2 regions of the Ideonella azotifigens genome follow, and region 1 is predicted to be linked to the other one. Evidence: predicted binding sites of a transcription regulator. Region 1 holds the regulator's gene; the other holds the start of a gene.
What was found. Region 1 encodes FliA, which starts transcription of late flagellar genes. Its sites were predicted from a motif close to CTAAAGTTTNNNNNNNNNNNGCCGNTA; they were not measured.
Positions count from the first base shown of each region.

Region 2: LRH25_RS11970 (SPM autocatalytic domain-containing protein) is a predicted target of FliA. The motif match lies at 8,265-8,291, and genes of this name have one in related genera.

Region 1 covers NZ_JAJNKD010000008.1:111,910-126,752, forward strand. The annotation lists gene LRH25_RS17815 (AraC-like ligand-binding domain-containing protein) at 429-1,403, shown strand; gene LRH25_RS17820 (antibiotic biosynthesis monooxygenase) at 1,514-2,155, shown strand; gene LRH25_RS17825 (RNA polymerase sigma factor FliA) at 2,396-3,109, opposite strand; gene LRH25_RS17830 (P-loop NTPase family protein) at 3,128-3,913, opposite strand; gene flhF (flagellar biosynthesis GTPase FlhF) at 3,937-5,577, opposite strand; gene flhA (flagellar biosynthesis protein FlhA) at 5,645-7,684, opposite strand; gene LRH25_RS17845 (hypothetical protein) at 8,086-9,138, shown strand; gene LRH25_RS17850 (DUF6602 domain-containing protein) at 9,236-10,066, shown strand; gene LRH25_RS17855 (DUF3806 domain-containing protein) at 10,234-10,845, shown strand; gene LRH25_RS17860 (DUF705 domain-containing protein) at 10,842-11,138, shown strand; gene LRH25_RS17865 (coiled-coil domain-containing protein) at 11,555-12,250, shown strand; gene LRH25_RS17870 (VOC family protein) at 12,393-12,770, shown strand; gene LRH25_RS17875 (hypothetical protein) at 12,818-13,258, shown strand; gene LRH25_RS17880 (GFA family protein) at 13,275-13,670, shown strand; gene flhB (flagellar biosynthesis protein FlhB) at 13,667-14,803, opposite strand.
Region 2 covers NZ_JAJNKD010000004.1:330,619-345,461, reverse strand. The annotation lists gene LRH25_RS12020 (VOC family protein) at 1-350, opposite strand, end outside; gene LRH25_RS12015 (hypothetical protein) at 617-1,039, opposite strand; gene LRH25_RS12010 (GrpB family protein) at 1,032-1,559, opposite strand; gene LRH25_RS12005 (P-loop nucleotide/nucleoside kinase family protein) at 1,556-2,080, opposite strand; gene LRH25_RS12000 (hypothetical protein) at 2,389-3,099, shown strand; gene LRH25_RS11995 (hypothetical protein) at 3,372-3,890, opposite strand; gene LRH25_RS11990 (hypothetical protein) at 4,273-4,920, opposite strand; gene LRH25_RS11985 (DUF4422 domain-containing protein) at 5,358-6,110, shown strand; gene LRH25_RS11980 (hypothetical protein) at 6,157-7,023, shown strand; gene LRH25_RS11975 (GSCFA domain-containing protein) at 7,038-8,126, shown strand; gene LRH25_RS11970 (SPM autocatalytic domain-containing protein) at 8,474-14,843, shown strand, end outside.

The sequences.
Region 1 (14,843 bases):
CGCCAGTCCATGCAGGCCCAATTGATGATTCGCGCAAGCACGGCAGCGCCGCCCTCCACCGCTCTCGCCAAGGCGCGGGCACGCCCGTTCGCGCCACCGCCGGCACGCGATGGCCTCCGTGCTCTGGCCCGGACCTTGCATCTTTTCGGTCCGCAGGCGCCTGGATCCGGGCCTGCGCCACCTGCCACCGCACCGGCGTGCGAAAAGGCTGCACCGAGATGACGCAGCCTGCGCGCGCCTCGTGCACAGCATGGGCACACGCTGCAAGCCCGTCACGCCATGAGTTGTCTTTTCGTGCAAGGCCAGTTGACGATCTGTGCAAAGCGAGCACCCACATGACGCGCTTGAACGGCATGCCATGCCGCGCCACCGCCGAGCGGCGCCCGCGCCTGACATGGGCCGCGCGTGTGCCCGCGGAGTAGCCAGAAATGCAGCGGGTCTGGACCACCGAAGCCTGTGCGCAGCACGAGCGATTCAGCTACTGGCGCGAGGTCCTCTGCCAGGCCTTTGTTTCGCTCAATCCCGTCCTCAAGCAAAGCGACCCAGGGCCCGATTTCACCGGCGAGGCCAGTTCCAGCCCGCTCTCGCTGAGCATGCAGACCCACGTGTTCTCACGCAGCCAGTTCGTCCAGCGCCGCTGGGACGAGATCCGCCGCAATCCGGTCGAGTTCTGCTTCGCGAACTTCCAGTTGGAAGGCTCGTGCGTGGTTCGCCAGGATGGCCAGGAAACGCTGGTATCGCCTGGCGACTTCTCCATCGTGGACAGCACGCGGCCGTATTTCCTCGACTTCCGTGAGGACTGGCGCGTGCTGTCGTTCCGCATCCCCAGGAACCAGCTTGTGTCCCGGCTCGCGGCACCGCGCCAGGCGACTGCACGCTGCGTCAGCGGACAGACCGGGCTGGGCCTGGTCGCAGCCCGCTTCGCCCGTTCGCTGGAACAGGTGGGCGCCGCCACCAGCATCAGCGCGCAGGACGGGCTCAGCGCCGCGCTCAACGGCATCATCACCACCGCGCTGGGCGCGACGCTGGAGGCCCAGGAACAGGACCGGCTGCCGGTGCGCGCAGCCTTCCGCCAGGCGGTCGAGACCTACATTGCCGACCACCTGATGGAGCCACAGCTCGGGCCGGACCAGCTTGCCGCGCGCTTCCGGGTTTCCCGCCGCACGCTCTACGGCCTGTTCGAGGAGGCGCCGCTGTCCGTCAGCAGCCTGATCCGGGAGCTGCGCCTGCAGCGCAGCGCCAGCGACCTGCGCAGACCCGGCCATCCGGGCGTCCTGGCGGTGGCCTTGCGCTGGGGCTTCAACGACGCCTCGCACTTCTCCCGGCTGTTCAAGCAGCGCTTCGGCGTCTCTCCGCGCGGGTTCGCTGCCGGCCAGGCTGCCGCTCGGGAAGACGACCGCTGAGAGCCTGAGGCGGGCGCTGGCCACTTCTTGCGCAAATCCACCGCAGTGGGGAGGGCTGCATCGGCCATTTGGCCGAAGCCAGGCCGGGCCTTTTGCGCCCACAGTGCGGCATGGACAGCGCTCGCATTCCCCCGGCACATGCCACCGATGAAAGACGCCCGGAACTGCGCTCTGCAGACCTGCTTCAGATCGTGGCCAGCGAACTGCCTCAGGCCGAAATGATCACCGCGGTGATCCGCCAGCGTGTGGACCCCGCGCGGCGCGGCGACTATGAGGCCTGGCTGCACCGCATCATCCTGGTCGCCGCCCGCTTTCCCGGCCACAGAGGCGCCCACGTCATTCCGCCGTCGCCCGGCGAGACGCTCTACACCATCACCATCCAGTTCGACACCATCGCCCATGCCGACGACTGGTTTCGCTCAGAGGCGCGCCAGGCGCTGCTCCGAGAAGCCGAGCCCATGCTGACCGGCCCGGAGGAAGTGAAGACCGTCACCGGGCTGGAATTCTGGTTCGAGCCGCGCGCCGCCATGCCTGCGCCACGCCGCGCGAAGCAGGCGCTGGCCACGCTCTCGGTGATCTATCCGCTGACCACCGTGCTCGGCCTGCTGATCGGTCCCCTGGTCCACGGCTGGCCCACACCCTGGGGCCGCCTGGCCGGCAACCTGGCCGTCTCCAGCGCCACCGTGTTCCTGATGACCTACCTGGTCATGCCGCGCTATACCCGACTGCTGTCGCGCTGGCTGTCGCGGTAGGCACGCGACACGGGCCGCCCAAAAAGAAAGCCCCGGGCCGGACATCAGCGCGGGGCTCTAACGACTTTTCGCAAGTCGGAGGAGGAGTCAACACGAAAACAATGCGATCAACCCGGGGTGGGTTGAGACTGCCAACATCAGAGTGCCGAGGCACTGCCTGGTGGTTGTGCCACTGGTTCCCAACAACGGCTCTTTCGACGGGGATGGCCGTGCGCAAGGCACGGCCGGAAAAACGGGGGCTTACCAGGCGCGCAGCTTGACCCGCAGGCGGGCGATGGACTGGCTGTGCAGCTGGCAGACGCGGGACTCGGTGACGCCGAGCACGGCGGCGATTTCCTTCAGGTTCATGTCGTGCTCGTAGTACATGCTCATCACGTACTGTTCGCGCTCGGGCAGGTTCTTGATGGCTTCGACCAGGGCCTCGCGCATGCGGTGGTCCTGCAGCATGGCCAGCGGGTTGGCTTCCGCGTCGGCCACGTGGCGGTCGAGGTATTCGTCGCCGCCTTCGTCGCCCGACATGTCTTCCAGGTAGACCAGCTGGGTGCCGCGCACCTTGGTCAGCGTGTCCTGGTAGGCGTCCAGCGAGACGCCCATTTCCTTGGCGATTTCGCTTTCCTGCGGCGGGCGGCCCAGCTGCTGTTCGAGGCGATGCACGGCAGCTTCGATCTCGCGCTGCTGGCGGCGGTTGCCACGACTCATCCAGTCGGTGCCGCGCAGCTCGTCGAGCATGGCGCCGCGGATGCGCTGGGTGGCGAAGGTCTCGAACTGCACGCCCTGGCCCACGTCGAAGCGGCCCAGCGCATCGTTCAGTCCGATCATGCCGACCTGTATCAGGTCGTCGATCTCGACGTTGGCAGGCAGCTTGGCAATCATCTGGTGCGCGAGGCGGCGCACCAGAGGGCTGTACTGCTTGAGCAACGCATTGGCGTCGAGACGGCCGGTGGCGGTGTACATGAATGCAGTCTCCGTCTATCAATCCAGGGAAAGTGAGGCGCCCTGGCCGGCAAGTGCCGGGCTGGGGGCGAAGGAGGAAGGCGCGGCCAGGCCAGTCAACTGGTCTTCCGCCAGCTGGGACAACTCGGGCGAGGCGGGCTTGTTCAGGGCAATGTCACGGTCGACCGCAGCCCAGTTGCGCATTGCGGCGGCCAGGAAGTTGTCGGCGCAGCTGGACAGGCGGTCGGCCACGCGCTCGGCGCGGCGCGGCCGCGAGGCCATGCCGACCAGCAGGTCAAAAGCCATCAGCCCCAGGCGCTGCGACAGCAGCTTCATCGCGGCATAGGCCTCGGTGAGGCTGACCGATTCGAGGCCGGCCATCAGGATGGGGCAGACCTCGCGCGCACCCAGCAGGCGGCACAGGTCGCGCGCCTCGGCGTGCACGATGATGACGTGGGCAAACGGTGCGGCCTGTTCCACCGCCGCCAGCCAAGCTTCGCTGGAGCCGCGGCTGTTGACATGGCGGCGCGGAAGGCCGCGGGCGGCCAGGTAGGAAACGCTGTCGCCCAGGCGTTCAATGCAGGACGGCAGGTCCATGTCGACCAGCTCGTTGGGCAGCGGCGAGCTGTCTGCGGCGTCCAGCACCAGGGCATGGGCACCCAGCTCGGCAAAGGCCAGGCTGAGGCGCTCCAGCATCACGGCGGCCATGTCGACATGCGGGTTGGCGACGACCGGCACGATCTGCACCTGCTGGCCGGCAAAGAGGCGGCGCAGGCCATCGGCCTGGTCGGCGGTGGTGGAAGCGTTGGAGGTGAAGGCGTTCATACGGCTACTGGCATTCACTGGGGTTACAGGCGCTGCATCGGCGCGGCACCGGGCGCGGCGGCCGGGCGGTGCAGGGCCGAGAAGACCAGCTGCACGTCGTTGGCATCGATCCGGTAGGCCGCGCTGCCGCCGCCGCGCATCGCGCGGTGCATCAGCGCGTTGGCCGACAGGCGGTGCCAGTCTTCGGGCACACGCTGGCCGTTGGCCACGCCCAGCACCTTCATGCGGTGGCGGATCACGGCGTCCAGCGCGGGGGCCAGCTTCACGGCCTCGTCGAGCTTGGAGAGGATCACGCCCTTGCACTGCGCGGCGCGCCAGGCGGTCATCACGTCGTCGATGGTTTCGCCTTGCGACGAAGCGTCCACCACCAGCAGGCGCTGGATGGAACGGTGCTGCAGCATTTCCAGCAGTTCGCGGCAGCGCGCGTCGCGCTGGGCCATGCCGGCGGTGTCGATCAGGACCATCTTCTTGCCCGACAGCAGGTCCAGCAGGTCTTCCAGCGAAGCGCGGTCATGGGCGGTGTGGACGGGCACGCCGAGGATGCGGCCATAGGCGCGCAGCTGCTCGTGGGCGCCAACACGGTAAGCGTCCAGCGTGATCAGGCCGAGGTGGTTGGCGCCATGCGCGGTGGCAAAGGCGGCGGCCAGCTTGGCGGTGGTGGTAGTCTTGCCCACGCCGGTGGAGCCGATCATCGCGAACACGCCGCCCTGCTCTTCCAGGGCCGGCTCTTGCTCACCAGTCAGCAGGTTGCGCTCCAGCACGGTGGTGGCCCAGGTCAGTTCGTCGCTGGTGCCGGCAGGCAGGGACTCAACCAGCTTGCGCGTCAGGCCGGGCGTGAAGCCGCAGTCCATCAGCTTTTGCGACAGCACGGCCTGGCGTGGCTCGCGCTGCAGCTTTTCCATGAAGGCCAGCGTGCCGAAGCGTTCTTCGATCAGGCCCTTCATCGAGCGCAGCTCGTTAACCATGTCGATCTGGTCGCGTTGCTGGCCGACCGGCTCGCCCAGCGTGGGAATGTCCATGCCCAGGTGATCGGGCTGGCGGCGCACCGGGCCGCGGCGCACCGGTGCCGTGGGTGCCGGCACCGACATGCGGGCCGACAGCGTGGGGGCCTGGGCCAGCATGGCTGCGGTGGGCGCCGGGGCGCGCTGCGGCTGCTGGATGGGTGCCTGGGCGCGGGCCATGGCTTGCGGTTGCGGCGCGGGCGCCGGCGGTTCGTGTTGCGGCTCGGCGCTGCTGTCGATCGCGGCCTGGCGGCGGCGCAGCATGCGGTCGCGCACATAGTCCTGGAAGGACAGCGTGCTCATCGCCAGCTGTTCGACGTCGTCGTTCACGCCAGCGCTCAGGTCGTGTTCCATCGGCGAAGGTTCGGCAGCCGGCGGCGGCAGGCGGTCGGCCAGGCGGCGGCCGGGCGCGGCACGCTCGGCCTGCAGGCGCTCGGCGCGCGCAGCCAGCGATTCACGGGCGGCCGGGCGGCCAGCAGCCGGCGCGGCGGCCTGGCTGGAGACACGCTCCAGCTGCTCGACCGAGTCCGGCGCCATGGCCAGCACTTCCATGCCTTCGGCGCAGGGTTTGGTGGACAGCACAACCGCGTCTTCGCCAAAGGCCTGGCGCACCAGGGCGAAGGCCTCGCGCGACGTGCGCGCGGTGAATCTCTTGACGTTCATGCTGCTTGCTCCTGCGAAGCCACCGAGGGGGCGGCGCGCCAACTACCTTGAGCTCGGAAGAAGGAGGTCATGCGGCACCTCCGATGATCGAGCCGATGCGGATCGAATGCGTTTCCGGAATCTCGCTGTGGGCCAGCACCTTCAGGCGCGGTGCCGCCCGCTTGAGCAGGCGCGCCAGCGGTGCGCGCAGTGCGTCAGGCACCAGCAGGCAGGCCGGGTGGCCCAGGTTCTCCTGCTTCTTCGCGCTCTCCGCCGCCTGGCGGGTCAGCGTGTCGGCCACGCCCGGGTCCAGCGCAGCGCCGTGCGGCGAGTTCAGGGCCTGGGTCACCAGGCGTTCGAGTTCGGGTTCCAGCGCGATCACGTCGAGCTCCTTGGCCGGGCCGTAGATCTGCTGCACGATGGCCGGGGCCAGGTGAATGCGGATGCGGCGGGCCAGTTCGGCCGGGTCGGTCACCATGCTGGCGTGTTCGGCCAGGCATTCGACGATGGAGCGGAAATCGCGGATGTGCACGCCCTCTTCCAGCAGCAGCTGGAGGACTTTTTGCAGGGTAGCGATGCCGACCATCTTGGGGACCACGTCTTCGATGAGTTTGGGAGCGAGCTTGGTGACATGTTCGACCAGGGCCTGGGCTTCGGTTCTGCCCAGCAACTTGGCCGCATTCATTTGCATCAAGTGTGAAAGATGGGTGGCCACCACGGTCGAGCAATCAACAACCGTAAATCCAGCCATTTGGGCCTGCTCCTTCTGGCGCTCCTCTATCCACACCGCGGGCAAACCGAATGCCGGGTCCACGGTCTTGGTGCCGGGCAGCTGCGGCGCGTTGCCGCCGGGGTTGATCGCCAGGTACATGCCCGGATAGGCCTCGCCCTCGCCGATGGTGGCGCCGCGCAGCGTGACGCGGTACATGCTGGGCTTGAGGTCCAGGTTGTCGCGGATGTGCACCGAGGGCGGCAGGAAACCCACTTCCTGGGCGAACTTCTTGCGCACGCCCTTGATGCGGCCCAGCAGGTCGCCCTGGCGCGCCTTGTCGACCAGCGCGATCAGCCGGTAGCCGACTTCCAGGCCAAGGGTGTCCACCGGCTGCAGGTCGTCCCAGGTGGCCTCGGCGTTCGAGGCCGGCGCGTTGTCCACCACCGGCCGGGTCGCCTCGGTGGCTTCTTCCTTCTGGCGCTTGGTCAGCCACCAAGCGTAGTAGCCGATCAGGCTGGCCATGGCCAGGAAGACGATGTTGGGCATGCCGGGGATCAGGCCCAGCGCGCCGATGATGGCCGCCGTCAGCCCCAGCGAGCGCGGCGAGGTGAACATCTGGTTGCGGATCTGGCTGCCGGTGTCTTCACCGGAACCGACACGCGACACCACCATGGCTGCGGCGACCGAGATCAGCAGGCCCGGAATCTGCGCCACCAGCGCGTCACCCACCGCCAGCAGGATGTACGAGCTTGCCGCTTCGGAGACCGACAGGCCGTGCTGTGCGACGCCGATGATGAAGCCGCCCACGATGTTGATCACCAGGATCAGCATGCCGGCCATCGCATCGCCGCGCACGAACTTCAGCGCACCGTCCATGGAGCCGAAGAAGTCCGCTTCTTCGCTCACTTCCGAGCGCCGCTTCTTGGCTTCCTTCTCGTCGATCAGGCCGGCATTCAGGTCGGCGTCGATCGCCATCTGCTTGCCTGGCATCGCATCCAGGGTGAAGCGCGCGCCGACTTCAGCGATGCGCTCCGCGCCCTTGGTCACCACCACGAAGTTGATCACCACCAGGATCGCAAACACGATCAGGCCGACCGCGAAGTTGCCCCCGATCAGGAAGTGCCCAAACGCCTCGATCACCTTGCCCGCCGCGCCCGCGCCTGTGTGGCCCTGCACCAGCACCACCCGGGTGGACGCCACGTTCAGCGAGAGCCGCAGCAGCGTCGTGACCAGCAGCACGGTCGGGAACGCCGCAAAGTCCAGCGGCTTGATCATGTTGGCCGCCACCAGCATGACCATCAGCGACATCGCGATGTTGAAGGTGAACAGCACGTCCAGCGCAAACGGCGGCAACGGCAGCACCATCATGGACAACACCATGACGATGAACAACGGCGCCATCAGCGCCTTGATCATGGCCGTGTTCTCGCCGAAGAGGTTCTTCAGCTGAAGGGTGAGAGCGTTCATGTGGGCGTGGCTTGGGCAGCAATCAGGTGCCCCGCCATGGTGCCGCGGGAGGGCCGCGGACTTGAGCCGGATAAGAGGGGGGAAAGCGCCTGTCTTCCGCGCCGTGCCGCCATCGACCCGCATCCTTCATCCGACGCTTGGCAAGTCCAGGGCTTGCCAGCAGAATCTGTAACAGGTGCCGGTTTTGGCAGCGGATTTATGGAGTGGAGGGAGCCAACGAATGGGGAGGGGAATTCAGATGGATCAAGAACTTGCGCCTGGAGGGGTGGGGCTGTTACGCAGGCGGGCGTGGTTGAATACGGCAGTGTGGTGATGAACACAATGCGTAGGCATCGTAAATAGTCACCCATATGTCGCTTACCTTATCAAACCGACTCACGCAGGCAATGGGCTTCCGCGAATTAGCGGAAGCCGAATCAATATCGGCGTCATTTTCGAGCATCACCGTCTATGAGGCTCGAGGAATTGCTTTGGCAGAAGGCACTACGGAAGTATCTCAAGGAAGGGTCGCAGGAGTGGACTATCGGCTTGCAGTCGGGTCAAGTGTGAATTCCGCTTGCACTGCCCTTGTGGCTGACGTCTTCGTCGACAATGAAGAAGAATGGAAGAAAGAGACCAAAAGCCAGGGACCGTTCATCTTGGTGCAGATCGGCCCGACACGAGAACACAAGTGCGATACTGGCCGAATCAAGAGGGAGGATGACGGCAGTGTCACTACCTACGACTGTTTTCCGAACGTTCGAATAGAGCTTTCGCAGTTTGAGTCGAGAGCTCTTCCTCCAATAGTCTCCGGCTTGACCTGCGTACTGAATGAAGAGAATCGCTACGTAGAATTGCGCAAGCTTGAGCGTGCATCTGTCGGCCGAACGGCGAGCGGGGTTGTAGTCAATGACATCCGCATGCAGCTTCACGCTGAGCTGTACACAGCGTACAACTTACAAGGGCCGCAACTGGCTGGAAAGCTGGAGGCCGCGCGAGAAGTGACCACATCGCTAAACGCCAAGGCCGCTCGGTTCTTTGCACTGGGACTCGGCGAAAAAGATCAACTGAAACGGTTCCTCTACTTCTTCCTCGCACTTGAAGTTGAAACACACGCTGTGTATGGGCGCATTGACCACGCATCTGAGCTTTGCAAGCTCCTAAGTGACAAGGGCTCGCATGGTCAGGCCGCGACGAAGTTGCTTCAAACGCAAGTCGATAACCTAAAGAATCTTTATGACCGGTTTGTGTGGTGCGCAACATGTGTTTGGTCCAAACTGAATGACACCGACATTTCCCAGTTCAAGTTGCTCAAAGGTGCACGGGATGACATTGCGCACGGCTCAACCTCAGAACCACCGGTTGGATTTGCACGGCAAGCGGAACTCCTGGCGCGCAAGGTTCTGTGGAGCGCGAATACCTAAACGCGTTCAACGACGACAAAAATGCTTCGCTTTTCTTCGATTAACCTTGACGGAAAGCATCGATACTCACCTCTGGCTTCAGCAGATCGGAAACTAATTGAGCACGTACGGCGGCTATATAGAACGACTGTCACGCAAGGTCGAGGCTCGGTTGACCGACATAGAGGCGATCTTCAACTTCGACCTAGGTGCGGAGTTCGAAGTCGCCATGTGTGCACTACTTGAAGACATCCTCCCTGCTAGATTTGGTGTCTGCCGCGGCTTCGTGATCACCGAGGATGGGCGTGCAGCTGGAGATGATTTGATCATCTACGACAAAATGTCGTGCCCAACGTTGCGCGCCAATATTGGTCTTCAGTACTCAGTCAAGGAGCAGATTCCTGTAGATGCCGTCTACGCATATATCGAGTGCAAGCACTCGATTACGGATAGCTCAGTAGTCGAGACGGCAATTCTCCAGACTCGAAAAGTCAAAGAGCTCATGCTCACCCGTCCGAACCGGACGAATCCGGAACATGAAGAGGAAGGTCCAATCGAAGGCGGCAAAGTACGGGACTGGCCGCGCAACTATCCTCCGTTCAAGAACCAGCCCTTCTGCGCAATCTTCACAAGGACTTTTGATCCTCGGATATGCATCTCAAATCAACCCCACGCGCTCGATCCTGACCTTCTTGTCCTTGGGTCGAATCACATCGCTACGCAGTCCGTCCTACTAGGCCCCGACGGAATTAAAGGCGCACTTTTCTACGATAGCAAGTACTGGGCTGGCCTCAGAGTCGAGCCTGCAGCAGGAAATGCATTCGGCCTAGGCTTGGTCACCCTGTTGCAGGCGCTTAGCTGGATCGAACTTGTGCCAATAGACTGGGCAGAAACGTTGAACGTCACATTCGCTTCGAATTTATTTAGCAAGTCAAAATATCGAAAATAACCGAGTTTTGCATTCCAAAATTCTTACGTTGAATTATTCAAAAAACAAGAATCGCCGGGCCAAGTCTTGCACTGCGACATTGATTCCACCCGGCGCCGCAATCGTCGTACAGATCGGCCCCGCTGGAATGTTGCAATGAAAGACTTGAGACCGCCCCCTGAATTTCCATGAGCATAGTCACCGACATCCTCGACGCTTTGCGTCGCTTCGGTAAGCCAACGCAACGGTCTGCTTTGGCACGCCAGAACGCCCAACTGGAGGGGAAGACGCTATTGGCACAGAAGCGCCAATCGATTCCTTCACCCGACGGACCTGTTGAAGCATTCATCGCGACAATTGAACCTTCGCCCGAAACGATGGTGGCTTTGAGCGACGCAGAAACGGCTCCGATTTTGGAGAATGCATCATTTGCCGGCGCATTCATCAATGTCTTTCTTGGAACTTCGTCCCCTGGTTGGACCCTTCAGAACCTTGACCAGGCATTCGAGGCTTGGCTTTCTGGCAAGGACAAGCACGGCTACTCTAGCGATGCAGTCGTTGAAATTCTCGGCGCGGCATTCGGCCAATACTGCATCGAGCATTTGCACATGCAATGGATTAAACTGACCGACCAATACGGAACCACACTGGCCGTCAATGGTATAGACAGGCAATTCCGAGGTTTTCCGTATCACACCATTTCCAAACGCATCGAAAGCGGAGAGTTCGGTTTCTTTTCCCCAGTTTATGCAGCGCTGGCACATCAAGCGAGCAGCGCTACCTTGCGTACCTACACATGAACAAAATCGTCTACGTTGACATTGACGACACAATGGTTCGCTCCGTTGGCACCAAACGCATCCCCATGCCTGCCGTCATCGATCAGGTTCGTAGATTGAAGCAGGAAGGTACGACCTTGTATCTTTGGAGTTCGGGCGGCGCCGAATACTGCAGGAACACCGCCGCAGAACTGGGAATTTCGCATTGCTTTGAAGCATTCCTCGCCAAGCCGACGGTATACATTGACGACCAGCCGTTGAATGAGTGGAAGTTCTGCAAGCATCTCTATCCGGCGCAATCAACGCAGGCGTGAGTCCACTGATGAGGCGAAGGCGTTCCGCGGTGCAACGGTTGAAACTCGCATCCTGATTTTTTTGCGAAATCTTTGTCTTCGGCTGCTTGACGGGTGAAATCAGGATGGCAGTACGGCCACGGTTCAAAAATAAATGGGGTCAGAGTCAATTTATCTTGCGGAAACAGGTGAGCACGGCACGGCCGGATCCAGATAAATTGACTCTGACCCCATTTATTTTTTGTGCGCTGCGCCTGCCTTGTTTTCCTTTCCTGGTTTTGAAGCCGGCGCCGAAAGCCAAGAGTTGAGCCTGATAGTCCCGGCTTACTGATGAGTGCCGCGCGGCCGAACCAGATAGCGTGTCGGGTGCTGGCGAGCGGGTTGGCGGGCGCTTCTACGTTCTTGCCGCCGCGCGCCCCCGACTGGAACTGGACGACATGGCTGATCAGCAATCACTGGACAAAGCTCCCCACCCTTCGCCTCTCGCATACGACGACGTCGCCGCAGCCGCTCAGGGGCTGGCGGACGACGGATTGCCGGTGGATCTGCGCGCACTGCGCGAAGCCTTGGCCGGCAAGCAAAAGGAAGCCGGCCCGACGCAGGTGCTGCACCAGCACCTGAGCGCCTGGCGCGCGGCACAGGCAGAGCCGGCTGAGCCGATCAACGTGGCGCCGCCAGCGGCACTGATCACCGCGCTGGGCGACTGGGCACAGCAGCTGATGGACCAGGCCGCCGCCGGCCAACGTGACGCGCAAGCCAAGACCGAAAGTGACTTGGCCTTCCTGCTGGCATTGAGCGGCGAGGCCGAGGCCGAGCTGGCCCGGACCCGGGCCACGCTGGCCGAGCGCGAGGCCCGCATTGCGCGGCTGACCGTGGAGCTGCGCCAGGCGCGCGACATCGCGGCCGACGCGCTGGTCGGCAAGGCCAAGGACCAGCTGGCGATCCAGGGCAAGGACGCCCAGCTGGCCGACCTGCGGGCGCAGCTGGAACGTCAGGTGGCGAACACCGCGGCCGAGTCGGATGCGCGGCTGGCGGCAGAGATGGAACTGGTGGGCGCGGTCACCGCGCGCGACCACCACGCGGCCGAGCTCGCGGCGATGCGCGCCCAGCTGGACACGTTCAGCCCCGCCTGAACCTCGGACTCGGCGTGGACCGAATGGCCGCGCCATCATCCAGGCCAGCTTGCCAATGCGGCCTGCCCGCCATGTGGCCGGCCGGAGTGGCGTGGTGCAAGAATCGACCGGAGAATTCCCAGCGCCACACTTCCGGAGGCCCATGTTCGACCACGTCAAATTCGGCGCCAGCGACTACGCGGCGAGCAAGCTGTTCTACCTCAAGGCACTCGCACCATTGGGCGTGGTAGCGGGTTCAGAGGCTGAGCCTGCCTACGGCATCGAGCTTTGCCACCCGGACGGCGAGATTTCGCTGTGCCTGTTCCAGACCGACGAGAAGCCGGCGCATCTTCACCTTGCGTTCGTGGCGGAGAGTCGCCAGCAGGTGGACGCCTTCTACCGCGCAGCGCTGGAAGCCGGCGGCAAGGACAACGGCCCGCCCGGCCTGCGCCCGAAATACCACGCGAACTACTACGCGGCCTTTGTGATCGATCCAGACGGGCACAACATCGAAGCGGTTTGCCACAAGCCGGAGGCTTGATGCGTACACAACCGCTGGGCGGTCGTCGTTGAGGCGTTAAGGCAGGTATGAAGCTATCGCGAATCGCGGTCATTGCGATTGCGGTTGTATGCTGCGCCATCGGCATGCCGCTTCTCCTCTGCGGCGTTCTCATACTGTTGTTCACGGCGAGCGTTGGTGAGTTGTCAGTTGGCGCGCTGTCCGCCGCAGGCCTCTACATCGCCATTGGAAGCCTTGCGCTGACGGCAGGCATTGGCCTGTTCCAAGAACGCGCTTGGTCTCGCTGGCTTCTTCTGGCGATGACGTGCCTCGCGGGCGCCCTGCTGTTGTGGCAACTGGCGGGAACAATGGGGCTCTACCAAGAATTCAGCCGCCGCTCCAACGATGGGGGCGTCGCACCCGATCTGAATTTTTTTGTGGCTTTCTTCAGGCCTGCCTATGGTCCGCCCATCGGCGCGCTGATGTTTACCGCTTTGGCCACAGCCTTCGCATTTCGCCGGTTCCGTTGATGAGTAACACCAGACCATGACCCTCCGAACCGCATCCTGCAGCTGTGGCCAACTTCAAGCCGAGGTCACGTCAGACCCCATCGGCGTTTCGGTTTGCCATTGCCTGGCCTGCCAGCGGCGAACCGGCAGTGTCTTCGCGGCGCAGGCGCGTTTTGACGCCAGTGCCGTCACGGTGACGGGTGCCAGCAAGGAATACGTGCGGGTGGGCGACGAGGGCTCACGTGCGACGTTCAGGTTCTGCCCGGAGTGCGGCGCCACGGTGTTCTACACCGTCGAAGGCATGGAAGGCTTCGTCATCATTCCGGTCGGTGCGTTCGCCGACCCGAAGTTCCCTGGCCCGACGTTCTCGGTCTACGAGGAGCGCATGCACAGCTGGGTGAGCATGCCGCCAGACATCAGGCACATGGACTAGGGCATCTTGTTGTCCGGCGCATTGTGCGGATCCAGTTCCGGCGGCACATGCACTTCCGGCGGGGCGATGTAGCCGGGCTTGCCGCGCAGCTGGTAGACCCAGGCCAGCACCTGGGCGACGGCGGCGAACAGCGCGGCGGGCACCTCGTGGTCCAGCTCACAGTGGGCGTACAGCGCTCGCGCCAGCGGCGGGGCTTGCAGCACTGGGACCTTGGATTCGCGGGCGATGTCGCGGATCTTCAGGGCCAGCAGGTCTGCGCCCTTGGCGACCACGCGGGGTGCGCCCATCTGGGATTCGTCGTACTTCAGCGCGACGGCGTAGTGGGTCGGGTTCATGACGATCAGGTCGGCCGTTGGCACGGCGGCCAACATGCGTTTCTTGACCATCTCGCGCATGCGCGCCCGGATCTTGGCCTTGATCTCGACGTTGCCTTCCGCGTCCTTGTGTTCCTGCTTGACTTCCTCGCGGCTCATCTTGAGCTTCTCCAGCCACAGGTGGTGCTGCAAGGGCACGTCGATCAGGGCCCACACGCCCAGCACCAGCAGCAGCAGCCCGAAGCCGCCGGCAATGGTGCTGGCGAGCTGGCCTACGGCGCTGGGCAGCGGCACGGCCATCAGGCTGACCATGCCCATGAACTGGGCCTTCAGGTAGTAGTAGCCGACGCTGCCGAGCAGCAAGGCCATCACCAGCATCTTGCCGACGTCGATCAGGTGCTGCTTGGCAAACATGCGGCCCAGCCCGGAGATGGGGTTGAGCTTGCCGAAGCTGGGCTCCAGCACCTTGAAGCTCATGTTCCAGCCGCCGGACAGCACAGCCGTGAGGATGCCGACGCCGGCCATCACCAGGCCCATGGGCACGATGACCAGCAAGGCCTTCATCATCATGGCGGCAAGCTGCGCGCTCATCTGGCCGGGATCTGCCACGGTGCTGCGGTCAAAGCGCAGCGCGCTCGCCAGCATCTGCTGCAGCCAGCCCGACAGCGGCACGGCGATCGCGGCCAGCCCGGCGCCGCCTGCGGCCAGCGCGGTGAAATGACCCAGGTCCCGCGATCGGGGGACCTGGCCTTCTTCGCGGGCCTTGCTCTTCTTCTTGGAAGAAGCCGGTAAGTTGCGGTCTTGGGCGGAATCAGCCATGGTTGACCGAGATGGTGCCTCGGGCGGCGCCAGGACCTGA
Region 2 (14,843 bases), on a different contig from region 1:
TAGCCGCCGTAGAAGGTCGCCTGGGCCGGTTTCACGATGTTCGCGCCAGCGGCAGTTGCCTGGCCCATCACCGCGTCGACCTCTTCGTTCGAGCCCACGTTGTGCGCGAGGGAGATTTCCAGAGCACTCGTGGCCTGCTGCATTGGCAGCCCGCTGTCGGCCGCCATGCTCTTGCGCGGCCACAGGCCCAGCTTCAAGCCATTCTCCAGATCGAAGAAGGCCACCGCGCCATTCTCGATTTCCGTGCCGACGATGCCCTTGGTCGGCAATCCCAGCCCGTCCCGGTAAAACGCGACCGCCCGTTCCAGGTCCGAAACCCCGAGGGTCAGCAATGTGATGCTTGGCTTCATGTGCGCCTCCGAATCCACCAGATCTGACCGGCAGCAAACGGCACGCCCGCTCTGTCAGGAACGGGTTCAAACCATATGTCCCTGATGTCTTCACCGTCGTAGCCCATACACCCAGAGCGTGTCGCATCGCCAGCTGGCAGTGCGATTGCCAGCCGTGCCGGGCTCGGGCATCTCGTCCAGCTGCCAGCGAACGGCGCCGCACTGACAGTGCCTTCAAGTGTCGGTGGTCTCCTGTGCGGGGGTGAGCAACGCTGGTTTCGGCAGCTTTACCGTGGCGGGTCTTTTACCGCGGCGAGTTGCAACTCGGGCGCAAATCCCAATTCACGCGCATAAACCTCGATCTGACTCAAGACCGAACGCCCAAGCTCGTTCTTGGGCGGCAAATGGACCAGCAGTACCAGTGGCGCCTTGTCGCGCTTCGCCTGTGGAAAGTTGGTGGTGAACTTTGGATCGTCGAGCCATTGCCGATAGCCGCGCAGTTTTCGCTGCGCGCTGGGCTTGGTCAGGCCGTCTTCCAGCGGCCGGTCAATCACCAGCAACAGTTTGACCTGACCGGTGGCGTCATCGACACGAACGTCGTCCACCTGTCGTCTGTCGTTGGCACCCAAACCGGCCGGCATTGCCGTCACGGAGATTGCAAGGAGCAGCGCGGCGAGTGGTGCAGTACGCAAAGCCAACTTTTCAGCCAACCTGTTGACCCTCTTGCCAAGCCAGGGCGAGTGCTTCATGGTGTTTGACGAACGCATTCTTGCCATCCATATAACCCTGGATGTCGTCTGGAAAGCTGATCGCCAAGCGCTGTTTCAGAGCGCTGTAAGCTTGCGCCGCTTCGGCATGCGCGTTCATGTAGTCGCGAAAAGCAAGATGGCGGCTTGCGCCCTCGCTGCCGCGCTCGAATGCATGCACTTGATGCGTGCGAATACCGTCTGGTGAATTTTTTCGGAAATAGCGCCGGCCCGGAATGCCAAATTCGCCCATCGCTTCGTAGCCCAGTGCCTGCATGGCCTGTGCGTTGTCGTCCACTGTGGCGAGACTGGGCACCGTCAGCAGCATGTCGATGATTGGCTTGGCGAAGACGCCGTGGATCGCGGTACTGCCAATGTGATGGACTTCGATGTCCAGATTGGCCAACGCAGCATGAATCTGTGCCGCCTCAGAATCAAACTCGACGCGCCAATCTGGATTGGGCGGTAAGACGCGAACCTTCATGGCTGGCGATCCGCCCCGTCGGACTGGTTCGCGCTCGGCGCATACTTCCGCACATTGAAGCCTTCATCCGGCAAAGGCGGCTGGAAATACGAGGTGACGAGGTTGAAGGTCGCCTCGTCCAGTTCGTGCGAGCCTTCCGGGCGTTCAACGTTGCGTTTGGCAATGCGCTGCAGGCACAGCTGGTTGCTGGCGTCCAGATGGTGCAAGGTGTGGGCGCAATTCGCCTGCTCGAAGATCGAGCGGAACCAGTTGCGCCCGTCCCGCGTATTCGCCGGAAAGTCCAGTACCACCGATTGCCTGGCCAACAGTTCCACCACCAGCGGCGCCACCACGAGCTTGATGCGTTTCGAGTACTTGATGTAGTCCGCAAAAGTGGCGAGCTCGTCAGGAAAAAGCCGCGCCAGCCAGATGTCCTCGCGCAGCAGTACTGCGTCGTGTTGCCGCGCAAGCGATGCCGCCAAAGTGCTTTTCCCGGCCCCCGCCTTGCCGCACATGAAGTGCAATTCCTTCTTGCCGATCATTTCGTGTTCACGGGGATTTGCTATTGAATTCAATCATTGTGGATGATAATGGGACGCTTGATCTAAGCTCTGCCCAATAATTTTCTTGCAAATTTCAAACAGCGGATTCCATAAGAATCAACAACTTAGCGAAATATACACGATAGAAAAACTCTTCGAAAAGCCTGGACCTTGGTTTCGCCGCGGCGCCTGATCTTCTCTACTCGTGCCTGATCCACAAACCTATCTATGTGCATCAGGCACAATGAGGCGATCTCATTTACGATCTCCCACTACCGCCTGCCTTCCACAACGCACACAACGTAAACATGCCAAACCTTAGTCGCGAACAGTTGCTCTCAGAAATTGAGGATTTGCTGAGAACAATGCCTGAACGGTCAAAGCTGAGACACCCGCTTGAAGAAAACTACTCGTGGTTTGGGCGGGCGCTTGCATTGGTGGCTCAATGGGATGAGGCGCAATCGCTTGTCCTTAACGGGTACATTAATTCGTTGGCATCGCCTACCGGAGACCTTTACATGGCTCTTGCGGGAATGATGACAATTATCAACCAAGCGAGGTTCGATCTGCGGATGAGGACTACCGGTCCGCTATCTGTTGTGGTAGGTGGTGGGAATGTTTTCGATTATTTTGATGAGCTCAGGAAAATAATTGAAGAGGCCAAAGCAAGTCTATTTTTTGTTGATCCCTATCTCGATGCTGAGTTTGTTTCCAGATACGCTCCTCATATCAAGTCGGGAGTCAGCGTCCGTCTTCTTGCAAATAAGACAATTCAATCCCTCCTCCCGGCGGTACAAGCCTTTTCTCAGCAAAGTAAATTAGCTATTGAAGTGCGTTCCACAGCGCAACTACACGACCGCTTTCTCTTCGTTGACAACGCTAACTGCTATCAATCCGGAGCATCATTTAAAGATGGCGCAAAGAAGGCGCCGACGACACTTACGCAAATAGCGGATGCATTCATTCCTGTGAGGGATACATTCGAGCAGCTTTGGAAGTCCGCCTCCGTGCACATATGATGTGACATTATTAAGCTTTGCAAATTTCCGATGGTGGGATTTGCTGGCTCGATAACTAGTCAACTTGTACTATTTTGTGTCTATGGCCCGCTCAAGCAGCCGTTATGTACAGAATTGAAGCTGCTTCCGGCGTTGGGGTTGTGGCGGCATGCGTTCTGATTTGGTAGGTAATTCTGGAGTCGAATCTTGTATTGCATCATCTCAGAGTCAGAACTGAGTGTGATTGAATCATACTGTATAACACAAAATTTTCTCTCGCCGAGGCGCTGATGTTAGCCATTATTTGCGGACTGTAGGCGAGTGATTTCGTCAAAAGCGGCGAGTTTTGCTTGATTCATGGTTGGATAGTTTCGCCTGCCGTGTATAACTCCAGATCCGCCCATCGGCGATACGGTTGCTGCCCAGCCATTGCTGCGCTCGTATACAGTAACCCTAAACCCATCCGCCTTGATCGTTGGGTTGCCATTCTTTGATATTTTCCATTTTCGAGTAGTCCAACGGCTACGCTTGGATGCTCGGCTCTGCATTGATGCATCACGACTCCGCGCGGCATCCAAATCCCCTTCCATGTGACCGGCGCAAACGCAGCCCACGGCTAGAATCGTTGAGTAATCCGGATGCTCCATGTGATGAACGTAGCGAATGGTCCGAGATTCACACATTTCACATTCGGTCTGAGGCTCGCCAAGGTCTTCGATATCAATGCAAACCCAACCTTTGTGGGGCACGCCTGGCGCTGACCATTTTCCCCTCCCTGCTGCAACTAGCTCTTCCTCGGTTGTGTTCGACATGAGTACTCCAAGCGACGAGAAAAGGCCAACTAAGCCGAGTGCGAGCGACGGCTTGCCGACGCGAGTAGGATCCAATAACTTGTTGGGCACCGTTGCCATCCTCTGTTGAGAGCTTCTTGAGGCGCTCCTCGAGTGCAATGCCGTCTACCAGGTCCAAACGGTAGGGAATGTGTCGGGCAATAAATACGCTAGGATCAAGTCCTGTATCGCGGCATCGCTCAGCAACTAGCTAAACGAGCCGTCGTCGCGCATGAAAAGGAATACATGAATACAAAATTTTACCTCGTTATCCCTGTTTTTTACGAATAATGTCGAAGCTCAGCAGAAGATAAAATTCGCAGAGTTTTGGCGGTCCTCTTCAGTACCAGGTTGGTCTTCTTTTTTATACCGCTGTTGCTTGGGCTGAAAGTGCACTCTCAATTTCCGAGAGGGCTGCCAACGTGACGTTTGGGTCTTTCTCCGCCATTGTCAGGAATAGGGCACCCTCGCGAAGGAACAGACGGGCACAGAATACTTTGCGCAGAGACTTGTTTGTGTGCCGTAAGTCCTTGCGAATTGCGAGTAAAAAATCCTCTGTGAGGAAGATTGACTTTGCGTCAGGATTTCCCTTGGCAAGGTGATCTTTCCAGGCGACGAACGCTTCAATCACATCTGGGCCGCTCCACAAAACAAGCTTGCGGGTGAACTCTCGAAGGAAGGGAACCAAATCCTTCTCTGTCCTCGGGCTGTCTTCGCCACCGTTGAAGAAGAGGGTGAAAAACTCCTTGAGAAACTCATCATAGATTTCGGTCTTCTTGTCGCGGTAAAGCGCATCGAGTTCCTTCTTTCTCTCGTAGTACCGACCCACCATGACCGTTGCCGTTGCAACGAACACCGTGGCTGACGCGGCTATTAGCGGCGCGGCAAGCTCCTTCGGAATGGTGCTGAGATACTGGAAAAAGGCGTACACCCCCCATACAACGAGGCCTGTGCATCCCGCGAAGAATGCCAAGCCTGTGAGAACGAGTGCTAAAGACTTGAGACGGCGCATGATTGAGGCAGCTAACGCGATGTAGCAGTAAAACCCGTCGCGAGACAAGACTCATCGTCAGAGACCAACACTCGCGGTATTTAAGGCAAGTTCTCGATGGGCTTGATTTTTGGTCCGTCGCTCCAGCGTATCACCGCGGTATCGATCATGGAAAGAGGCGACTTCCTCTACCTTAAGGATTAAAGCCCCTGGGAAATGGAGCGGGCTGGGCGCTGGGCTTCAAACCTGAGACTGCTCGACCTTTTCCCTTTGGTCGCTCAACCGCCGCTCGGTCGGAGTCGGCCGCGCCTCTCCGCCCCCAATAGCCCCCAAAACCCCCCTCTACTCCCCGGAATGCAGACACCTCTCGCTCGGTAAGGTCGCTGTGTCCAGATTGGTGCTCGTGTCGAGGCTTGACCCGACCGGTTCCGAGGCTGGCGCAGCGTCAAGGAACCGAGATGAGTGACCCGCAGCAACTGACGATCTACCAGACCTTTCACAAGGACTACGTGCGCAATGCCGATTGCCCGTGGATCCAGCCTGTGGGGGTCAACGGCTACCAGGCCGAGGGCTTCAAGAGTGACGGGGAGGGTGACGACAACATCTCGTCGCTGAACTCGTTCTATTGCGAGCTGACGGCCCAGTACTGGGCCTGGAAGAACGCCACGGCCGACGTGGTGGGCTTCTATCACTACCGGCGCTACCTGAACTATGTGTTCGACGCGACCTGGCAGTACCAGACCACCGTGGGCGTGCCGGGCGATGCCTTTTTCCTCTCGTACCTGACGGCCGACGGCCAGCGCAGCAAGCTCGACGAGATCCTGGACGTGGCCGACGCCATCGTGCCCAAGCGCGCCGGCTCGAACCGCTCGATCGAGGCGCATTACCTGGCGCATCACCCTGCAGAAACCTGGGAAGCCTTCCTGGAAGAGCTGCACGACCAGCATCCCGAATACCGCAGGTTCATCCCGCTGTTCAAGCTGAACAGCACGATGTCGAACTGCAACATGGTCGTCATCCGCCGCGAGCAGTTCAACGCGTACTGCGAAGAACTCTTTCCGCTGATCGACGCGGTGTACGCGCGCATCGGCGCGCCTTACGACACCTACAACAACCGCTACCCGGGCTTCCTCGCCGAACGCTTCCTGGGTTTCTGGCTGCACGCCCGCGGGCTGCGCACTTTCGAAGTGCCGCTGATCCAGCTGACCTGACTGAACACCCGCCGCCACAGGCATTCCAGAAGAGGGAGACAACCCAATGATCTACATCATGGGCATGAGCCACATCCTGCCGGTGCTTGACGCCTGCAGCGCAGACGGGCTCAAGGCGCAGCTGGGCCGCATTTCCAACGACCAGGCGCCGCAGTTTGTCGACTGGCACACCGATCCGGCGCAGATCGCCGTGCCGGTGCAGGTGGCCAACCTCTACATCCGCCAGATCGCCCCGCACTGGGGCCCGACGCTGGCGCTGCAAAGCTCGCCCAGCGTGATCAGCATGGCGCCGGGCTTCCAGAAGATGCTGGCTGGCATGAACGGGGAAGGCGGGCAGGGCGGCAACGTGCTGTTCACCTTCATTCACGGCGAGGAGCACATCCACCTGGCGCTGCGCGAGCAGCCGCAGCCGCTGGACTTCTGGCTGCCAGAGCGGCCGGACCTGGCGCCGCTGCCGGGCCGGCAGATCGTGCCGCTGTACGTCATCGAACTGCAAGTGGCCGCGCAGATCGCCAAGGCCCAGGCCATCCTGCTGGCCATCCGCGCGATGCAGCCTTCGATGCCGGTCTTCAACGTGGTGTGCCCGCCCACGATCCCTGGCGAGCGCTGGGACCCGGGCCCCGGCGTGGTGGACCCGGAAGCGGTGGACATGAGCCCGCTGTCGGTGCGGCTCAAGTACTACCTGGTCTACGCCCGGCAGATCCGCGAATCGGCGCGCGCCTGCGGCATCAACAGCCTGCTGCCGCCCGCAGAAGCCATGGACCCGCAGGGCTACCTGGCCGCTGAGTTCGCCGGCGATTCGGTGCATGGCAACAAGCGCTACGGCGCGCTGGTGCTGCGCCAGATGGCCGAGATCGCCGAGAAGACCGGCCAGCGCCGCGTGCCGGCCGAGTTGCTGGCGCAAGCCGCCTGAACGGAGAGATCGACATGCATCCCTATTCGAATCTCCCCCCGCGGGCCTTCTGGAAGAAGTTCGTGTCCGACGTGGCCTGGCGCGACCTGCCGCTCAACGACACGCCGAAGTTCCAGCTGCTGCGCAGCGACAAGGTCGCCACCGCCGGCAGCTGCTTCGCGCAGCACATCGCCCGCTACATGAAGAAAGTGGGCATGGCGCCGTACATCGCCGAGCCGGCCCACCCGCTGATGCACCAGTTCGGCGGCGAGGTGGAGAGCTACCAGCAGTTCTCCGCCCGCTACGGGAACATCTACACCACACGCCAGTGCCTGGAGCTGTTCCAGCAGGCCTTCGGCCAGCGCCCCATGATCGAAGACTTCTTCGAGCAGGACGGCCGCTGGTACGACCTGGTGCGTCCCAGCGTCGTGAAGGCCGGTTTTGCCAGCCTGGAAGAAGCCAGGGCAGACCGGGCCTACCACCTGGGCCGCGTCAAGCACATGTTCGAGACGGCCGATGTGTTCATCTTCACGCTGGGCCTGACCGAATGCTGGCTCAACACCGAGACCGGCCACACCTACCCAGCCTGCCCGGGCACGGTCAAGGGCGAGTTCGATCCTGAAAAGCACGTCTTCCGCAACCTGACCTGCACCGAAGTCGTGGCCGACCTGGAAGCCCTGGTTGCCGCGCTCACCGAGGTGAACCCGGCGCTGAAGATCATCTTCACCGTTTCACCGGTGCCGCTGGTCGCCACTCGCAGCGAGCGCAACGTGCTGGTGGCGTCCTCGTATTCCAAGTCGGTGCTGCGCGCCGCGGTGGGCGAGGTCGAAGCGCGCCATGCGCAGGTCGCCTACTTCCCGTCCTTCGAAATCATCAGCCACGCGGCGTCGTTCGGCCAGTACCTGGCTTCGGACCTGCGCGAGGTCACCGAACGCGGTGTCTCGCACGTGATGGGCTGCTTCCTGTCGAGTTTCTATCCGGAGCTGGCTGCCGCCGGCTCGTCGTCTTCCACCGCCGCAGCGCCTGCGGCTTCGGTGGCCTCTTCTTCACCGGCCGCTGCGGCCACTCCGGAGCTGGCGCCCCCGGTGGAATGCGATGAGCTGTTCAACGATGTACGCGCTTGACCACCCCTCCGCGTCGGCCTGCGGGTTAACCCGCGGAATTTTGCGGGGCCGTGAACGGCCGACGCCCAGGAAGCCCCGGTTTGCCAACTCTTCGGCAAGAAGAGGGGGTTTTCGGGCCCTGTTTGCTGCCTCCGGCGGCTTAAGTCGTTCGTCCACGGGACGAAAACCGACTGAGAGATCGGAATTCCACCGACGTCGCTGCCCTGCGACCGGCTGCTGCCCTGATCTCGGCGCAAGGCGAGGAGCCTCGGTTCAGCCCCTTGCGCACCGTTTGAAGTTTCTGGGTAGCAGTCGCGCCGCGACGCCGGCTCGTTCCATTTGAGATCACAAGTTAAAGGACATCTGTCATGGCCACCACTGTTCCGACCCTGACCACTGATCAGATCGCAGCTCTCTCGACCGCTGCCGTCGCCGCGCTGACCACCGAAGACTGGGCCGCGTTCAGCAATGCGCAGATCCAGGCCCTGGGCACCGCGCAGGCCGCCGCCATCTCCAGCAGCGGCATTGCCGCCATGAGCGGCAGCCAGCTCGCCGCCTTCGGCACGGCAGATTTCTCGATGCTGAAGACCGCCGCCATCAAGGCGCTGACGGACGCGCAGCTCGCCGCCCTGACGACCGACCAGTTCGTCGCCATGTCCACCGGCCAGGTGGCCGTGCTGACCAGCTCGCAGATCGCCGGCCTGGCCACGAACCAGCTTGACTCGCTGAGCACCGGCCAGTTCGCCGCCATGACCAGCCTGCAGGTCGCCTCCATGACCGCCACCCAGGTGGCCGCGCTGGAAAGCGTGGACGTGGCTGCGCTGAGCACCGCCGCGATCAAGGGCATGACGGCCGACGCCGTCACCGCGCTGACCAGCACCCAGGCTGCCGCGCTGACCAGCGCGCAAGTCGCCTCGCTGAGCAGCACCCAGATCGCCGCGATGGACGTGGTGGACCTGCAGCAGCTGAGCGCCGACAAGATCCGCGCCATCGGCACCGCCGCCATCAAGGGCCTCAGCGCTGACCAGGTCGGTGGCCTGACCAGCGTCCAGGCCGCCGCGCTGGGCACCGCCCAGCTGGCCGCCATCGGCTCTGACCAGCTGAGCTCGCTGAGCACCGCCAACGTTGCTGCCCTGAGCTCGACCCAGATCGGCGCGCTGAGCAGCGCGCAAGTCGCCGCGATGAGCAATGCGCAAGTCGCCGCCATCGAAACCGCTGACGTCGTCGCGCTGGGCACGGCCGCCGTCAAGGCCTTGAACGCCGACCAGCTCGGCGCCATGACCACCGCGCAGTACGCCGCGCTGAGCACCGCCCAGACGGCAGCGCTGAGCACCACCCAGCTGCAAAGCCTCTCCACCGACCACCTGAACGCACTGGGCACCGCCCAGTTCGCCGCCATGAGCAGCGCCCAGGTGGCTTCGCTGTCGGCCGACCAGGTCGCCAAGCTCGAAACCGCCGACGTCGCTGCGCTGAGCACCGCCGCCGTCAAGACCCTGGGCGCCGATGCGCTGGGCGCATTGACCACCGCGCAAGTGGTGGCCATGAGCTCGGCCCAGCTGGCCCAGCTCGCCAGCAACCAGCTCGCCGCGATGAGCAGCGCCGCCATTGGCGCCATCGAAACCGCCGACATGGCCGCCATCAGCGTCACCGTGCTGAAGGGCCTGTCGGCCGACCAAGTCGGTGCGCTGAAGACCGCCCAGATCGCCGCCTTGAGCACCGCCCAGGTCGCCGCCTTGAGCGCTGACCAGGTCTCCGGCCTGAACACCGCCAACATCGCCGCACTGAGCTCCACCCAGGTCGGCACGCTGACCTCGGCCCAGCTCGGCGCGCTGAGCAGCACCCAGCTGGCCGCGATTGACACTGCCGACATCGGCGCCATCAGCACCGCGGTGCTGAAGACCCTGTCGGCCGACCAGTTCGCCACGCTGGGCACCGCCCAGCTGGCCGCGCTGAGCACCGCGCAAGTCGCCTCGCTGAGCGCCAACCAGCTGGCCGCGCTGGACACCGCCCACCTGGACGCGCTGACCACGGTTCAATACGCCGCGATGGGCAGCGCCCAGGTGGCCGCCATCACCGCCACCCAGGCCGCCAAGCTCGAAACCGCCGACCTGGCCGCGATCAACACCGCCGCCATCAAGGGCCTGAGCGTTGACGCCATCGGCGCGCTGACCACCGACCAGGTCAAGTACATGACTTCCGCCCAGGTGGCACAGCTGTCCAGCACCCAGCTGGGCGCGCTGACCGCAGGCGACGTGGGCGTGCTGAGCACCGCTGACATCACCGCCATCAGCACCGCCGCGATGAAGGGCCTGTCGGCCGACCAGATCGGCGGCCTGAACTCCCAGCAAGCCGCTGCGCTGAGCACCGCGCAAGTCGCGGCTTTGAGCAACGACCAGATCGCCGGCCTGTCGACCGCCAACATCGCCGCCCTGGGTTCCAACCAGATCGGCACGCTGAGCAGCGGCCAGTTGGCTGCGCTGAGCAGCACGCAGCTGGGCGCCATCGAGACGGCCGACATCAAGGCCATCTCCACCGCCGCGCTGAAGGCCTTGAGCCCGGACGTGCTGGGCAGCATGACTTCCGGCCAGCTGGCCGCGCTGACCACCGCGCAAGTCGCGGTGCTGAGCAACCAGCAGCTCTCCGGCCTGGCCACCGACGACCTGAACGCGCTGACCACGCTGCAGTTCTCCTCGCTGAGCAGCGGCCAGGTGGCCGCCTTGTCGGCTGACCAGGTGGCCAAGCTGGAGACGGCCGACGTGGCCGCCCTCGGCACCGCCGCGCTGAAGGGCCTGGGCAACGACGCGATGAACGCGCTGACCGCAGCGCAAGTCACGGCCATGGGCTCGGCCCAGCTGGCTGCGCTGAGCAGCGGCCAACTGGCGCAGATGAGCACCGCCGCTGTCGCCGCAATCGAGACCTCCGACCTGAAGAACATGGGCACGGCCACGCTGGCCGGCCTGACGGCTGACCAGCTGTCGCACCTGACGACCGCCCAGGTCGCCGCGCTGACCGCCGGCCAGATCGGCGCCCTGAAGGCCGAGCAGGTCGCCAACCTGACCGCAGGTGACGTGACCGCGCTGAGCTCCACGCAAGTGGGTGCGCTGACCAGCGCCCAGCTGGGCGCGATGAGCACCGCGCAGCTGGTGGCCATCGACTCGGCCGACATGAAGGCCCTCTCGACCGCCGCGCTGAAGGGCCTGAGCGCTGACCAGATCGCCTCGCTGACCACCGCGCAACTGGCCGCGATGAGCACTGCCCAGAGCGCCGCCCTGGGCAGCGCCCAGCTCGGCAGCCTGAGCAGCGACAACCTGAACTCGTTGAGCACCTCGACCTTCGCCAACCTGACCAGCGCGCAAGTCGCCGGCCTCACGGTCAGCCAGGTCGCCAACCTCGCGACCAAAGACCTCGCCGCCATCGGCACCGCTGCGCTGAAGGGCCTGAGCAACGACGACATGGCTGCGCTGACCACCGGTCAGGTGGCTGCCATGACCAGCAACCAGATCGCCGCGCTGAGCACCGGCCAGCTGGCTGCGCTGAACACGGCCGACATTGCGGCCATCGAGACCATCGACATCAAGGCGCTGGCCACCGGCGCCCTGGCCGGCCTCACGGCAGACCAGGTCGGCGCGCTGACCGGCGCGCAAGTGGGTGTGCTGAGCACCAACCAGATCGCCGCGCTGACACCCGGCCAGATGTCCGGCATGAGCACCGCCGGCGTGGTTGGCCTGACTTCGGCGCAAGTCGCCGTGCTGACGACCGCGCAAGTCGCCGCGATGGGCACGGCCCAGGTGGCCGCCATCGAGAGCGGTGACCTGAAGGCCTTGTCCACCGCCGCCATCAAGGTGATGAGCGTCGACCAGGTCAGCCACCTCACCAGCGGCCAGCTCGGCGCGCTGACGACCGACCAGGTCGCCGTGCTGAGCGCCGACCAGCTCGGCTCGCTGGGCTCCACCGCGCTGAACGCGATGGGCACCAGCCAGTTCGCCACCCTCACCAGCGCCCAGGTCGCAGGCCTCACCGCCGCGCAAGTGGCCAAGCTGGAAACGGCCGACCTGGCCGCACTGAACACCACCGCGCTGAAGGGCCTGAGCGCTGACGGCATGGCCGGCCTGTCGACCGCCCAGGTCGCCGGCCTGACCAGCACCCAGGTGGGCGCGCTCAGCAGCACCCAGCTGGCCGCGCTGACGCCCGCCAACATCGCGATCATCGAAACCGTCGACATCAAGGCCCTGAGCACCGCCGCCCTGGCCGGCCTCAGCTCGGCCCAGGTCGATGCGCTGACTTCCACCCAGCTGGCCGTGCTGAGCTCGGCCCAGATCGCCGCGCTGACGGTGGACCCGTCCTCGCTGGGCGGCCTGTCGACCGCCGACATCGTGGCCATGACCTCGACCCAGGTCGGTGGCCTGACCTCGGCCCAGGTGGCCGCGATGAGCACCGCCCAGCTGGCGGCCATCGAGACCGCCGACATCAAGGCCCTCTCGACCGCCGCGCTGCACGCGCTCAGCGCCGACCAGCTGAACAACCTGACCACCGCGCAGATGGCCGCGCTGAGCTCCGGCCAGATTGCCGGCTTCAGCAACGACCAGCTGGCCGCCCTGTCCACCGCCAACCTGAACGCGCTGGGCACCGCCCAGTTCGCTGCGCTGACCAGCGCCCAGGTGGGCGCGCTGACGGCCGCGCAAGTCGCCAAGCTGGAGACCGCCGACCTGGCGGCCATCGGCACGGCTGCGCTGAAGGGCCTGAACATTGACGACATGGCTGCGCTGACGACCGCACAGGTCGCCGGCCTGACCAGCACGCAAGTCGCGGCGCTGAGCAGCGGCCAGGTCAACGCACTGACCACCGCTGACGTGGCAGCCATCGAAACCGTGGACCTGAAGGCGATGGGCTCGGCCCAGCTGAAGGGCTTCTCGGCTGACCAGATCGCTGCGCTAACCAGCACCCAGGTGGGCGCCCTGGCCACCAGCCAGCTGACCGCGCTGAGCTCCGACCAGGTCGCAGGCCTGTCGGCCGCCAGCCTGGCCGGGCTGACCTCCACGCAGGCTGCTGCGCTCTCCGGCGCGCAACTGGCCGCGATGAGCTCGACCCAGCTCGACGCGATCCCGACCGGCGACATGAAGTCGCTGAGCACCGCTGCGCTGAAGGCACTGAGCGCCGACCAGGTCGGCTCGCTGACGACGGCCCAGCTGGCCGCGCTGAGCACCGACCAGATCGCCGTGCTGGGCACCGCCGCACTGGCAGGCTTGTCGACGAGCAACCTCGACGCGATGAGCACCGCGCAGTTCGCCACGCTGAACAGCGCCCAGATCGCTGCGCTGACGCCTGACCAGGTGGCCAAGCTGAGCACGGCCGACCTGGCGGCGATCAACACCGCCGCCATCAAGGGCCTGAGCGCCGACGGCATGGCCTCGCTGAGCTCCACGCAAGTGGCGGCCATGACGTCCAACCAAGTGGGCTCGCTGAGCAGCACCCAGGTGGGCGCGCTGACGAACGCCGCCATCGCCGGCATCGAAACCGTGGACATCAAGAACCTGTCGACCGCCGCACTGAAGGGCCTCACGGCCACTCAGGCTGGCGCGCTGACGGGTGCCCAGGCCACCGCGCTGGGCACCGCCCAGGTCGCCGCGCTGAGCAGCGACCAGGTCGCCGGCCTGTCCACCGCCGCCGTGGTCGGCCTGACCTCGGCCCAGTTCAACACCCTGGGCAGCGCCCAGCTGGGTGCGATGAGCACCGCGCAGCTGGCCGCCATCGAAACGGCCGACATCAAGGGCCTTGCCACTGCCGCGCTGAAGGGCCTGAGCGCTGACCAGCTCAACAGCTTCGGCACCGGCCAACTGGCCGTGCTGACGACCGACCAGGTCGGCGCGTTGACCACCGCCCAGCTGAGCGGCCTGAACAGCACCCACCTGAACGCGCTGAGCACCGCCCAGTTCGCTGCGATGAGCAGCGCCCAGGTGGCGGGCCTCTCGGCCGACCAGGTCGCGAAGATGGAGTCCGCTGACCTCGCGGCCCTGAACACCGCTGCACTGAAGGGCCTGAGCAACGACGCGATGGCCGCGCTGACCACCGCCGAAGTGGCCGGCCTGAGCTCCAACCAGGTCAGCGCACTGGGCAGCGGCCAAGTGGCTGCACTGACCACCGCCGGCATCGCCGCCATCGAAACGGTTGACCTGAAGGCGCTGGGCACCGCGGCGCTGAAGGGCCTGTCGGCCGACCAGATGGGCGCGCTGACCAGCGTGCAGGTCGCCGCCTTGACCACCGGCCAGCTGGCCGCGCTGGGCAGCGACCAGGTCGCTGGCCTGTCGGCCGCCGGCATCGCTGGCCTCACCTCGACCCAAGCCGCGGCGCTGACCGGCTCGCAACTGGCCGCGATGAACAGCGCCCAGCTGGACGCCATCGCCACCGGCGACATCAAGTCCATCACCACCGCTGCACTGCATGCGCTGAGCGCCGACCAGGTGGCCACGCTGACGACGGCCCAGCTGGCTGCCCTGAGCACCGACCAGATCGCCTCGATGGGCTCGGCCGCACTGGCCAACCTGTCCACCGCCAGTCTCAACGCACTGGGCAGCAGCCAGTTCGCGGTGCTGACCAGTGCCCAGGTCGCCGCGATGACGGCCGACCAAGTCGCCAAGCTCACCACCGGTGACCTGGCCTCGATCAACTCGGCCGCCATCAAGGGCCTGAGCGCGGACGGCGTGGCCGCACTGAGCACCGACCAGGTTGTGGCCCTGACCT